Regions from separate parts of the Neobacillus sp. B24 genome, predicted to be linked through region 3. Evidence: predicted binding sites of a transcription regulator. Region 3 holds the regulator's gene; each other region holds the start of a gene.
The links. The regulator Rex, encoded in region 3, represses fermentation and respiration genes when NADH is low (regulators of the CRP and FNR family bind a similar motif). The targets are predictions, from matches to a motif close to TTGTGAAATATTTCACAA.

Region 1 (4,261 bases), 2.0 Mb from region 3:
AGATGAGATGTACTTGGCTATAGCCGGAATTTCCTCATGCTGGTTCATGTCCCATAATGCTTTTGAGAATAATTCAATTTTCCCAGAAGGGGTTTCAAACGGATGGTTGTCGATATCATCAATTTGTTCCTTGAATCCAACGAGCGGCTCATCATACTTAAAATGATAAACGCCTAATTTGCGGAATTCATCGAAAGTTGGGAAGTTCGGGTCCAGTTCTTTTTTTGTCGTTTCAATGCTATCTTTTACGATATCAAGGGTGGACCTTCCCTCTGTGAACTGGTCCTTAAGTCCTAACTTGTCAGCAATTTCAGCAAAGACATCATACTCGTCACGGCATTCATATAGCGGGTCAATGGTTTTTTGCCCCAAGACGACATAATCCCCGAAACACCATGGCGTTCCAATGTCCCAGCGTTCAAAGAATGTGGTCCCCGGCAGCAGAATATCCGCATACTTTGCACTTGGTGTCATAAAAAGATCACTAACGACGATAAATTCCACTTTGCTCTCGTCCTCAAGCAACTTTTTTGTTTTATTAATATCTGCATGCTGATTTATTAACATATTGCCTGCCATATTAAATATGAGTTTAATATCCGAATTTAATCGTTCTGTTCCCTGCAGACCATCTGCTGCTGTCATCTCCGTACCCTTTTCCACTGCCGTTGTCCACAGAAAACAGGGAATCGAAGCTTTAATTGGATTTTGATATTTAAACGGATAAACAATGTTTGAACGATTCCAATAACCAGTGCCTGCTGCCCAGCCTCCAAGTTTACCAACATTCCCAGTCAGGCAAGCGAGCTGTGCCCCACCGCGCATAAATTGTTCTCCATATGCCTGACGCTGCGGCGCCCACCCTTGAATTAACGCTGCAGGTTTCGTGGTCGCATAATTCCTGGCAACTTCCCTAATTTTATCCGCCGGAACATTGCAAATTTTTTCGGCCCATTCCGGAGTTTTCTGGATACCATCCTTTTCTCCGACCAAGTAGCTTTTTAACGACTCCACTGCGGGAACTCCTTCTGGCATATGGCGGCCATCAAAACCGATGCAAAATCTGTCAAGAAAATCTTGGTCCTGAAGGTTCTCTGTAATGATGACATATGCCATTGCATCCATCATGGCCGTGTCAGTTGTAGGAAGTATTGGAATCCATTCATCTGCAAAAGCAATCGCTGTATCACTATATCGCGGGTCAATGACAATGATTTTAGCCCCATTTTTCTTTGCCCGCATTAAATATTCACGATATGGGGTAGAAAAAATCATTTCAGACGGGTTCTGGCCCCACAGAATTATATATTTGGAATGTAACAATGTATCAAAGCTGCTTCCTGAATCATTGGTTCCGTAGGTAAATGGGGTAGCCACGTTCCCGGCTCCTGAGCTATAGTCATTATGGGAATTCAGATATCCGCCTGTCAGCGCCAATAATTTCCTTGCCGCTCTTGGTCCGCCGTGCAGTCCCCAGCTTTGTCCAGATCCATAATTAACATAACGGGATTCAGGGCCGTATTGGTCGCCAATTCGTTTTACCTCTTTGGCGATTGTCTCGATTGCTTCATCCCAGGTAATCCTCTCAAACTTACCTTCACCGCGTTTTCCCACTCGTTTCATCGGATACTTTAAGCGATCCGGATGATAAAGCATTTTTCTATAGTTTCGTCCACGAACACATGCCCTTAATGGAGGTGTTGACAGATCATCGCTTGTTTGAGTATCGGTACTTACCCTAATGACCATTCCGTCCCGAACATGCGCCTTAATGACACATCTGCCGCCACAGTTATTAATGCTGCAGGTTGATATTACCTCAACATTCTCCTTTGCGTTTACAACTTTGTCCTCTTCCTTTCGGTCAACCAGCATCTTGGTCCCAATTCCACCTGCAATAACTGGAATTCCAATTGCCCCGGACCATTTTAAAAAGGTCCGCCGCTGCATCTTGTTATTTAACAGATTCCGTAATCCGCCTTTTTCAGACATTTGCCAATGCCTCCCTTACCTCAATCAGTGATATTAAATCGTCATTTAAAAAGTCTTCAAGAAGCATTGCTGCTCCCAAATACAATGGACTGTCAGTCGCTTCAATCACGCGTTCACAAAAATAAGGGATCCAAACCATGAGATGATTTTTCAAAAAATCAATTGCAGTTGATAGTAATTCAATCACATTTTCAACATTGGATTCACTGCTGCTTAAGTCTGTAAGAATTTCAATAAATTCCAGTTCTAACAACAGATGATCGTCTGGTTCATTGTTTTCTTTTATATATTGAAGTCCATTTTGATGATAGAAATTTCGAACTTGATATGTCCACTCTTCAAACAAAAGATGTTCCCTGCTCCGGTAATACGACTCCCAAGGGGGAGCGGCTACTGGTCCTGGACCGATAAATAATCGTTGGTATTCTTTAATCTCCTTTTCTATTTTGTTTGTTGTCAGCTGGTCAAAAAAGCTTCGCAAAATTTTGCCGCCTTCATGAAGTTTGGCTAGTTCATCAAGTTTGCCTATTTGCGAAATTTCCTTTAACAGTTCCATATTTGGTTCGGAGAACAATAATCGAATAAACTGATAAAGGTTTTTTCTTGCAGACCAAAATAACTGCAATTCAAAATTTATAGGCTCCGTCTTGGCAGTCATTTCCGCACCTCCATTTGTGAATAATTTCACATAAACCTATGTAAGTCCTTTCAAATTAATTTTACCTTATTACTTCTGATCAGGAAGCAGGTTTGTGCAATAATTCACATTAATTTCATAAACACTAAAACACGAAAATTGTTCAAAGATAAATTTCATTTTATTTGTGAAAAAAAATGGGATGTGTATAATAATAACGATTACCAAAAATGAAAAGGATGATATGCTTGTACATAACTGGACATACTGTCGAAAAACTTGAAGATCCATTCGGCTTATTATCAGGAGAACGTTATGAATTTTTTCTTGAACTTGAAATAGACGAAGAGGATGAACTATATTCTGAAAACGGTATTGGTTTAAGGGTGCTATTAGGTGTCGAGAATAATCAGTCAAAAATCTTGAATTATCATTTCTTCGAAAAAGGCAGCGAAGCCGTACTTGATTTCGCACTTGAGGAAGACGAGGAAGAAGAAGTTCTCAATTATTGTAAAGAAAATGTGGCAGACTAAAAGAAAAGCAGGGAAGCCCCTGCTTTTTATCTTCTAAAAAAAATGTTTGCTGTGATTAGGAACTGTTTGTAGACTTTTTATTTCCGGGGTCATTTCACTATTGCAAATAGGACATACAGGGACATCGCTGCTTTTAAAGTTATCGCGTATCCAGCATTTGCACAATGTAGAACTGCAAACCCAAATCTTGGTTTCTTCAACTTTGATTTCCTCAGGATTTTTCCTTCCAAACGCCATAGATCTTACCTCCCCTAAATAATTACTAGTAAAAAAGGTGATGCCAGATCTTTAGCATCACCTTTCAAATCGAAGAATTAAACACCCTTAACGTTAGCTGCTTGTGGTCCACGAGCGCCTTCAACGATTTCAAAAGAAACCGATTGGCCTTCTTCTAATGTTTTGAAGCCTTCTGATTGAATCGCTGAAAAGTGTACGAACACATCTTGGCCGCCTTCTGATTCAATAAATCCAAAACCTTTTTCTGCATTAAACCATTTTACTTTACCGTTTTTCATATGCGTATTACCTCCAAAATATTGTTCACTCTTTAAGTCAATTTTACATTTAAAAATAAAAGCCGTCCCCTACACGAATACGGGAAATAGACATCCCCACATTTCGTGCAGTTACGGCTACTAATCCAATAAATATTTAACGATCTAAAAAGCGTACCCTAATTATATCTTATATATACTTAACTGTCAAAAAAAATCCAGCTCAGATATTAAGAAACATTTACTATTATTTAGGCTTCCTTCTTTATTTTTGTTGTCCTTTTCCTGGTTGGTGTTGTTTTCCTTGGTGGTGCTGCTTCCGTTTTTGGTTTTGTGCGATCAATGGACGCCTGTAGGGCAGCCATTAAATCAGTAACATTTGTGGCAGGTGCTTCTTTTGATGCAGCAGTTACTGTTTCTTTTCCTTGACGTTTTGATTCAATCAGTTCTAATAATGCTGTCCTGTATTCATCGGTATATTTTTCAGGGGCAAACTTTGTCGTTAGCTGATCAATCAATAATATCGCAGTTTCAAGTTCCTTTTCTGTCACTTTTTCTTCAGATGGAACATTCGGAACATCCCCTGCCTTACGGACCTCATCTGG
Region 2 (4,261 bases), 820 kb from region 3:
TCAAGTTTTGTTTCAACAATCTTTTGGAGAAATGCCAGAGAATCCTGATTTCCCGCTTCCTGCTGAAGCGAAGGATCGTGTAAGTATGCTACTATTAAAGTGGGTGATTCTGAAATTATGTTTTCTGATACATTCCCGGGACAGCCACATCAAACCGGCACACAAGTAACGATATGTATCTCTACAGACGATGCAGAAAAGGCGAAGAAAATGTTCGATGGACTCTCAGACGGAGGAAAAGTAGAAATGCCGCTGCAGGAAACCTTCTTTAGCCCAGCCTATGGTAGTGTTACGGACAAATTTGGGGTCACATTCCAAGTGTTTACTGAGGGAGCACACCAATAAATAGATACGCAAAAAAGCTCTGAATGCATCCTGTGTGCATCAGAGCTTTTTTAGTTAACCCATTCTCGTTCTGGAAGTGGCAGGCTGGTACTTCCGCATCGGCCCGTTTTCCAGGACTTCGTGAAGATACAGATTTCCCTTTGGACTAACCCTTTTCATCAATTCCATCAGGTATGTAATATCATCCATCGCTCTATGTGTTTGATAGTTTGTAATCTCATGCGCTTGCAAAAGCGTGAGCAGCTTGCCATTTGGAAAGCCATACTGTTTCCAAGGGACATTTCTCATCGTGCAATACCATTTTAGGTCGTTGACTTCCGGGTACATGTGAAAAAGAAAGCTGCGGTCAAAGGATGCATTATGTGCGAAAACAGCCTCTGCCCGGTGAAAATAAGTCTTAATTTTTCCATCGAGAAAACTTTTCCCTCTTACATCATCAAAGGGAATGCCGTGAACGCGGAACGCTTGATTATAATTCCTTCGCGCCGTAGTAGAAAGTGGTTCTCGCAGAAAGGATTCTTCTTCGAGGATATCCAGTATTTCGCCAGTATCAGACCGGTAGGAAAAAAGCTTCACTGCCAGTTCAATGACTTCATCCTTGGTTGGACCTAATCCGGTAGTCTCCGTGTCGAGCAGCAACCCGTAGTTTTCCTGTTTCCGCATAACAATCATCCTTTAAATTGAAAAATTTCCTTCATTATATCAAATTTATCCTTTAATATCTCTGGAAAAAAATCCGCAAGGGGCTCATTCTCCCTTACGGATTCCTTCGATAAACGCTTTAATAATAATCTCCAGGCTCTCATCTAGATCTAATGCCATTTTGAACCCGCCTCTTTGCTCCAGGGAGGAAAAACCGTGCAAAATACTGCGCAAGCCCCGGACAGCATGCAAGGCGATATCGCCCTCCAAATTATACGTCTGAAGCACTCGGACTAATAGTTCAACAATCTTACCCCCAGCCTGATGTGCTACAACATCCTTCGGGTCAGGTGCTGCCAGGGTCGCTTCATATATCCCGGGATACTTTCGGGAAAATACCACATAAGCACGGCTTATTGAAAGGATTGCCTCAGTACCTGACACACCCACTGCCGCCTGCATCATTTCCTCATACAGTTTATTCAGGCCATAAATGGCAAGGTTTTTTCGTAAACCAGACAGTCCATCAAAATGATTATATAAGGAAGGCGGGCGAATATTTAGCCTTTTTGCCAAATTCGCGAGCGTAACCTCCTGCAGTCCTTGTTCGTTGGCCAGTTCCCCTGCCGCTTCGAGTATCGTTGCTAAATCGAGTGCAAATTTTGGTCTTGGTGACATGCTAATGCTCCTTTATTTCAATTTACCTTCAAAAGTCTGAACAGCTTTTGCCATTAAATTTAGTGGATTATCAATGAGTTCCCCATGTCCAACTGCCAGCAAACTCGGCTGTAAATCCACCAACTTTTTGGCGCTTCTTAATGCGGTTTTTTTACTCCACGTGGCTAATGCCGGGAATGGAAAAAACAACTTCATATCTCCGGAAACAGCAATTCCTCCGCGTGTTTGAAACGCATCTCCGGCAATAATTGCATTGGTCCGGGTATCCAGAAATGACATCGACCCTGGTGTGTGGCCTGGCGTCTCAAAAGCCTTGAGGGAACCAACGAAGTCTCCTTCCTTTAATAATACATTGGCCTGCGTTTTTAAATCTTTAGGAACTCCTCCTTTAATTGGGGTCTGTTCCTCGTCCTCATCAAGCGAGGTATCACCGGACATTAATCGGCTGTCGCGGGCCGAAATGTAAACCGGAGCATCAGGAAGGAGTTTTTTTAATGAATCAAGCGCCCCGACATGATCGCCATGGGCATGGGTCAAGACAATTTTGGTAATCGGCTTTCCAATTTTTTTGGCTGCTTGAATAATTCCCTTTGTGCCAAAATCAAGTGCCGCATCAATCAGGGTCAAACCATCCTCTTCCTCCACTAAATAGCAATTAACCGGAAACACATTGGCCATAAACGTCACTTGATATAAGTACCCCTTTTGAATCACTCTCATTTTATCCATCTCCCTTTTAACTAATATCGTTAGTTTTATTTTAACTAATTGTATTAGTTAAATCAAGAGTTTTTTCCATATTTTATGAAAGAAAACCTTTTCACTATTGCTATGTAACAAATTGTTCAAGACTTTTTTACAGAAATGTGAATAAATGCACAAACTACTCTCAATTCGAAATGAATTTGCTATATTAATAGTGTAGTAATTATTTATAACTTATTAAACATTCTAAGGAGATGTTTCAAATGTTTGCAAATTGGTTAAGAGAAAACAAAATTGCCGCTGGTATACTAACTGTGTTACGTCTATATCTTGGTTATTCTTGGTTTACTGCAGGTCTTCATAAATTAACTGGCGGGTTTGATGCTTCCGGATTCCTGAAAGGTGTTATTGCTAACCCGGTTAAAGGCCCAGACGGTGCTATGGTTTACGGCTGGTATGTTGAATTCTTAAAAGGTTTCGCTCTTCCAAACGTCGATATTTTCAACGTAGTTGTTCCTGTCGGTGAAACATTGATCGGTTTAGGATTACTCTTGGGCTGCTTAACAACTGCTGCCATGTTCTTTGGCTTATTGATGAACTTCTCTTTCTTCGCTGCCGGAACAGTATCTCATAACCCAACTGACATTTTGCTTGGTTTCATCATCTTAACTGCTGGTTATAACGCTGGACGCTTTGGTCTTGACCGCTGGGTGGTTCCATTCATCCGCAAAACAGTTTTCAAAAATAGCGAACCTGTCAAAAGCAACGCTTAACTTTTAAAAGACGCCTCGTTCCCCTGTGGAATGGGGCGCTTTTTTTTGCATATAAACAAACAATGATTGAATTTTTAGTCAGTTACTGTATAATTGTTCCCGAATCTAATAGCAATAGAGGAATATACAAGGGGGTGGCTATATTGCCAAATAATGACATTATCCAGTTTAACCATGTTACAAAGCAATACGATAACGATCCACCTGTGCTTCAAGATGTTAGTTTTGAAATTGAACGAGGGAAATTTTACACCTTACTAGGTCCTTCCGGATGTGGAAAAACAACCATATTGCGATTAATTGCTGGATTTACCGAGCCTTCAAGCGGCGATATTTATTTTAATGGGGAAAAAATTAATCATGTTCCAGCCAATAAGCGCAAGATGAACACGGTGTTTCAGGATTATGCGTTGTTCCCCCATTTAAATGTGTTTGAAAATGTCGCATTCGGCTTACGTATAAAAAAGTTAAAAAACAGCGAAATAACCAAAAAGGTTCGAGAAGCATTGAGTTTTGTTAACCTTCAAGGATATGAAACGCGCGAAATCAAAGAAATGTCTGGCGGGCAAAAGCAGCGGGTCGCCATTGCCAGAGCAATTGTAAACGAGCCAGAAGTCATCTTGCTTGATGAACCGCTATCCGCGCTCGATTTGAAGCTTCGTACTGAAATGCAATACGAACTTCGGGAACTGCAGCGTCGTCTTGGGATTACCTTCATTTTTGTTACCCATGACCAGGAAGAAGCGCTGGCAATGTCCGATGAAATTTTTGTTCTCAACAAAGGGAAAATTCAACAAAGCGGCACACCTACCGATATTTATGATGAGCCAATAAACCGATTTGTGGCTGATTTTATCGGTGAGTCCAATATTGTTGACGGACGGATGCTGCGGGATCACTTAGTGGAATTTGCCGGTAAGGAATTTGATTGTGTTGACGAGGGGTTTAATAAGAATGAAGCTGTTGAAGTCGTCATCCGCCCGGAGGATTTAGAGATTACGACTTTAGATCGCGGCAAGCTGCAAGTTAGAGTGGATTCACAATTATTCCGCGGCGTTCATTATGAGCTTAGCTGCTATGATGGTGACGGAAATGAGTGGCTCGTCCATTCCACGAAA
Region 3 (4,261 bases):
CACGACTACATCACGAAAAATCCGCGGCAGCGAGGAGAACTCCTCCATCACACCATGACCGGCAAATACAGAAATGGCGTCACGCAGCACTTCTGCCCCCTCATTCGTGGCACATATTTTTTGCAGCAGGACAAGCTCCCGCAAATTAAATAACTTTTTCCTGATTTCCAGCGGCTGGTCCGCCTTAATGCCCGGATTAAGCGGCTTTTCCAATATCAAGAACAGGTCATAAATTTTAAACGCTCCGGCCGTCGTCCGCTGTGCCGCATTTTCGATACGCTTCAATTTGCTCGCAGAAAGCGGGTAGTCCTTTACCTTTTTTCGAAACACTGTCCGGAAATCTCCATATAGATTCGCTTCCCTTGAAGCGCGGAGCATGAACCCTGCACAGGCAATGCCGATTTCCAATCGAGATAGTGTTAACACGATGCCGACAGCAACGGCAATGCCCCTATCCTTCGGTCCGATCGGATAGGCAAGTGCTCCTTTATATTGAATTTCCGCAGTCGGCAGCTCCGAAGTCCCCATTTTCCATTTGATTCGGTTAATATCGTAGCTGTTTCGTTTTTCCTTCTCTTTATCTCCTGGCAGCCAGGATGGTACAACAAACGTGGACACCTTATCAGTACCTGAGATTTTCGCAGTGACAACCGAATAATCGGCATGCGCCGCCGAGCAGAAGAATTTATTGCCGTATAATCGATAGTACTTTCCATCCGGAACTGCTTCCAGGACATTGGCAGGCAAATCAGAACCACCCTGAATCTCGGTCATAAACTGGGCGCCAATCGCAAATTCTCCGTTCACCCCCTCTTTTGTATGCATTAAAACATCATACAGTTCAGGGCAGGCTTCGTCCCGGAACTGATCCAAAAGCGCCACCAATCCATGTGTACACGTTAACGGACAGGTTACACCAGCTTCACCCAATTGATGGATCAACATTCTTTTCAAAAAGCTTTCCCAAGCGGGCATTTTGCTAGAAAAAAGCCCTTCTCCAAAGATTTCGGATTCCAATTGGTGAACTTCCTGCGGCCGGACAATTCGGTCAATACGATGATTAAACGCATCATAATGGAGCATGTACGGACGCACCTCAGGGCGTGCGATCCGCTCAGCTAACCTGTTCCATTTAGAAGAAGCAGTAGGAGAAAATGCCAGGAGCTTTTCGTGAATTTCCTTAAACCTGCCGCCGAGAAATTTTTCTGCGGCCTTTTGCAAAAAAGGTTCATCACGATACCAATCAAGATTGTCACGCTTTTCGAGAAATTCATCAAAGCTGTAAGAGTTTTCTCCTCTTGTTTCAGATTCTTGGGAAACGAGTTTCATAGAATGGTCACCCTCCACAACAATTATTCGTAATTTTCAAATTAATTGTAAATGTAAGGATATGGAAACGTCAAATAGAAGCAGGCAACAAAAAAGGTCTGACAAAGTCAGACCTATCTATAGACAATTATCGATGTGCCCTGCGAAAGCGATATTGGGTCCACTGGTAATGAATAAAACAACCGATACAAAAACCAAGAATCGCAACAGTTGCCGCTGCTGCTACCATAATCGTAAATATATACCCGATTGCATTCCAGCCCAATAAAAAGCCGGCAAATCCGAAGGTAAGGCAGGATACAGCAATTTTTTGATTAAATTGCTGCTGCTCCCAATCTTCGGGAATATATTCCTTAGGGTCTTTTCTTAAAAATAATTTTGCAACTTGCATAACCGGATTGTATCCGAATAATAGTCCTGAAAGTCCAGCCAACAATGGGATTAATAAGATCCATTCCTGACCTGATACCCATGTTAGAATCACACTTACTACAATCGTCAACTGATTTGCTTTGACAAGCGGTCGAGGGATTGAACGAACTGAATTTTCTACTCCCACTTTAATTCCAACCTTTCATATTGGATTTATATACTATATTATCCCGTTTTCATCATTTTGTATAGTAAAATAAAACAAAAAGGGCTTTTCACCTATTTTGTGAAAAACCCTTAAAACAGTTATTCTTCTATCTCTTCATCATTTGGATAATGCTTTAAAAAGTAAACGAGTGATTGCAGTTCAACCGCCAAGTCAATATGATGAACACGGATACCTGGTGGAACGTTTAACCGTGCCGGCGTAAAATTTAATATCCCTTTTACATTGGATTTGACAATCTGGTCAGTAATTTGCTGGGCAACAGGAGCTGGAACCGTAAGGATAACTACTGGAATATTTTCTTCAAGTAAACGCTGCTCCAAATCAGCCATATCATAAATCGGAACATCACCGATGGACGTGCCGATTTTCCCCGGATCCACATCAAACGCACACTCAATTTTGGTATTATTATTTTTCAAAAAATTATAGTGTAAAAAGGCAGTGCCGAGATTACCGACCCCAATCAACGCCACCTTAGTCAATTCGTCCTGATCTAGCGTTTTACTAAAAAAGCTTAACAGGTAATTCACATTGTATCCGTAGCCCTTTTTCCCAAGCGCACCAAAGTAGGAAAAATCACGGCGGATTGTTGCTGAATCGACCTTTACCGCTTCACTTAACTCCGCTGAGGACACACGCTGCTTCCCGGAAGAATGCAAGTTCTTCAAAAATCGATAATACAAAGGCAGCCGTTTTGCCGTGGCCTGCGGTATTTTCGTTGTTTCGTTAGCCATACTCCTACCCCCCCGCTATATATTTCGTTTAAAATCACCATTTTTGCCGCCTGTTTTTTCAACTAGGAAAGTCGGTCCAATAACCATACCTTTATCCACGGCCTTGCACATATCGTACACAGTTAAAGCGCAAACCGACGCCGCTGTCAGCGCTTCCATTTCAACACCTGTGCTGCCCTTCGTTTTAACCGATGCCTCTATATGTAATGTATACTGTTGCCGCTCGGTCTTTTCCCAAGAGAAAATGACATTCACGCCAGTCAGCGGAATCGGATGGCACATCGGAATAAGATCCCAAGTCTTTTTTGCAGCCATCACCGCTGCTACTTGAGCCACCGCTAATACATCGCCTTTTTTCATTTCGTGATTCGTTACTTTTTCATAAATCTCATTACTAACAGTTATGCTAGAACGGGCAATAGCGGTGCGTGCCGTTTCCGGCTTGTCACTGACATCGACCATTTTAGCTCTGCCCTCTTCATTAAAATGAGTAAATTCAGCCATAAAATTATTGCCTCCCTTCAAAATGATACAATATTTTCACATAAATGTGTGTGAAACTTTGAACTTTTATTTACAAATTTATGCTAGCCCCGCTTTATTGCCGACTATCAAGGAATACGGTACACTAATTATAGCAATAGAGGTGACAAAAGATGATTTTATTACAGGTTAATCAATTACAAAAATATTATGGTGCTGACCTTATTTTATCCAATATAAAGCTGGAATTACAAACTAGGGACCGGGTAGCCCTCGTCGGACGGAACGGAGCAGGCAAATCAACGCTTTTAAAAATAATTGCCGGTGAACTGGGACATGATGGCGGGGAAATCATCAAACCAAAGGATGTTACCATTGGGTATTTGGCTCAGAATACCGGTCTTGAGTCCAATCTTTCGATTTGGGGTGAAATGCTGACTGTCTTCGAAGGTCTGCTGGATATGGAGAAATCGCTGCGCAGACTTGAGGCACAAATGGCCGACCCTAATATCTTTGAGGATTCAGTAAGGTACGATAGAGTATTAAAAGAATATGACCAGCTTCAAGTGAAATTTAAAGAACAGGGCGGCTATCAATATGAAGCTGATATTCGTTCCGTTCTGCACGGTTTAAATTTCTCTGACCATTCATTAATGATTTCCAGCCTAAGCGGCGGGCAAAAAACTCGTTTGGCATTAGGCAAGCTCCTGTTAACTAAGCCTGATATTTTAATATTGGACGAGCCTACCAACCATCTTGATATTGAAACATTATCCTGGCTGGAACAATATTTGCAGGGCTATGACGGCGCAATTTTGATCGTATCCCACGACCGTTATTTTTTGGATAAAGTAGTTACCCAGGTTTATGAAGTTTCACGCAAACAAATACAACGTTTTCCTGGTAACTATAGCTCTTATCTTGATCAAAAGGCCGCCAATTATGAACGTGATATGAAGCTTTACGAAAAGCAGCAGGAAGAGGTTGCTGCATTAAAGGATTTCATTCAGAGAAACATAGCGCGCGCCACAACAACGAAGCGGGCGCAAAGCCGGCGGAAGAAGCTTGAAAAAATGGACATAATGGACAGGCCGCTAGGCGATGAAAAATCAGC

Region 1: the regulator Rex is predicted to act here: its motif matches at 2,665-2,682, upstream of ACZ43M_RS18165 (TorD/DmsD family molecular chaperone).
Region 2: the regulator Rex is predicted to act here: its motif matches at 2,530-2,547, upstream of ACZ43M_RS05490 (DoxX family membrane protein).

The regions. Positions count from the first base shown of each region.
Region 1 is NZ_AP035777.1:3,702,472-3,706,732, forward strand. It holds gene ACZ43M_RS18160 (DMSO/selenate family reductase complex A subunit) at 1-1,992, opposite strand, end outside; gene ACZ43M_RS18165 (TorD/DmsD family molecular chaperone) at 1,985-2,650, opposite strand; gene ACZ43M_RS18170 (DUF6509 family protein) at 2,869-3,162, shown strand; gene ACZ43M_RS18175 (cold-shock protein) at 3,196-3,399, opposite strand; gene ACZ43M_RS18180 (cold-shock protein) at 3,477-3,677, opposite strand; gene ku (non-homologous end joining protein Ku) at 3,908-4,261, opposite strand, start outside.
Region 2 is NZ_AP035777.1:1,112,889-1,117,149, reverse strand. It holds partial or broken gene ACZ43M_RS05510 (VOC family protein) at 1-345, shown strand, start outside; gene ACZ43M_RS05505 (exonuclease domain-containing protein) at 400-1,008, opposite strand; gene ACZ43M_RS05500 (TetR/AcrR family transcriptional regulator) at 1,093-1,665, opposite strand; gene ACZ43M_RS05495 (MBL fold metallo-hydrolase) at 1,678-2,385, opposite strand; gene ACZ43M_RS05490 (DoxX family membrane protein) at 2,634-3,143, shown strand; gene ACZ43M_RS05485 (ABC transporter ATP-binding protein) at 3,287-4,261, shown strand, end outside.
Region 3 is NZ_AP035777.1:293,325-297,585, reverse strand. It holds gene ACZ43M_RS01605 (acyl-CoA dehydrogenase family protein) at 1-1,329, opposite strand, end outside; gene ACZ43M_RS01600 (DUF4395 domain-containing protein) at 1,457-1,888, opposite strand; gene ACZ43M_RS01595 (redox-sensing transcriptional repressor Rex) at 2,008-2,664, opposite strand; gene moaC (cyclic pyranopterin monophosphate synthase MoaC) at 2,680-3,168, opposite strand; gene ACZ43M_RS01585 (ABC-F family ATP-binding cassette domain-containing protein) at 3,321-4,261, shown strand, end outside.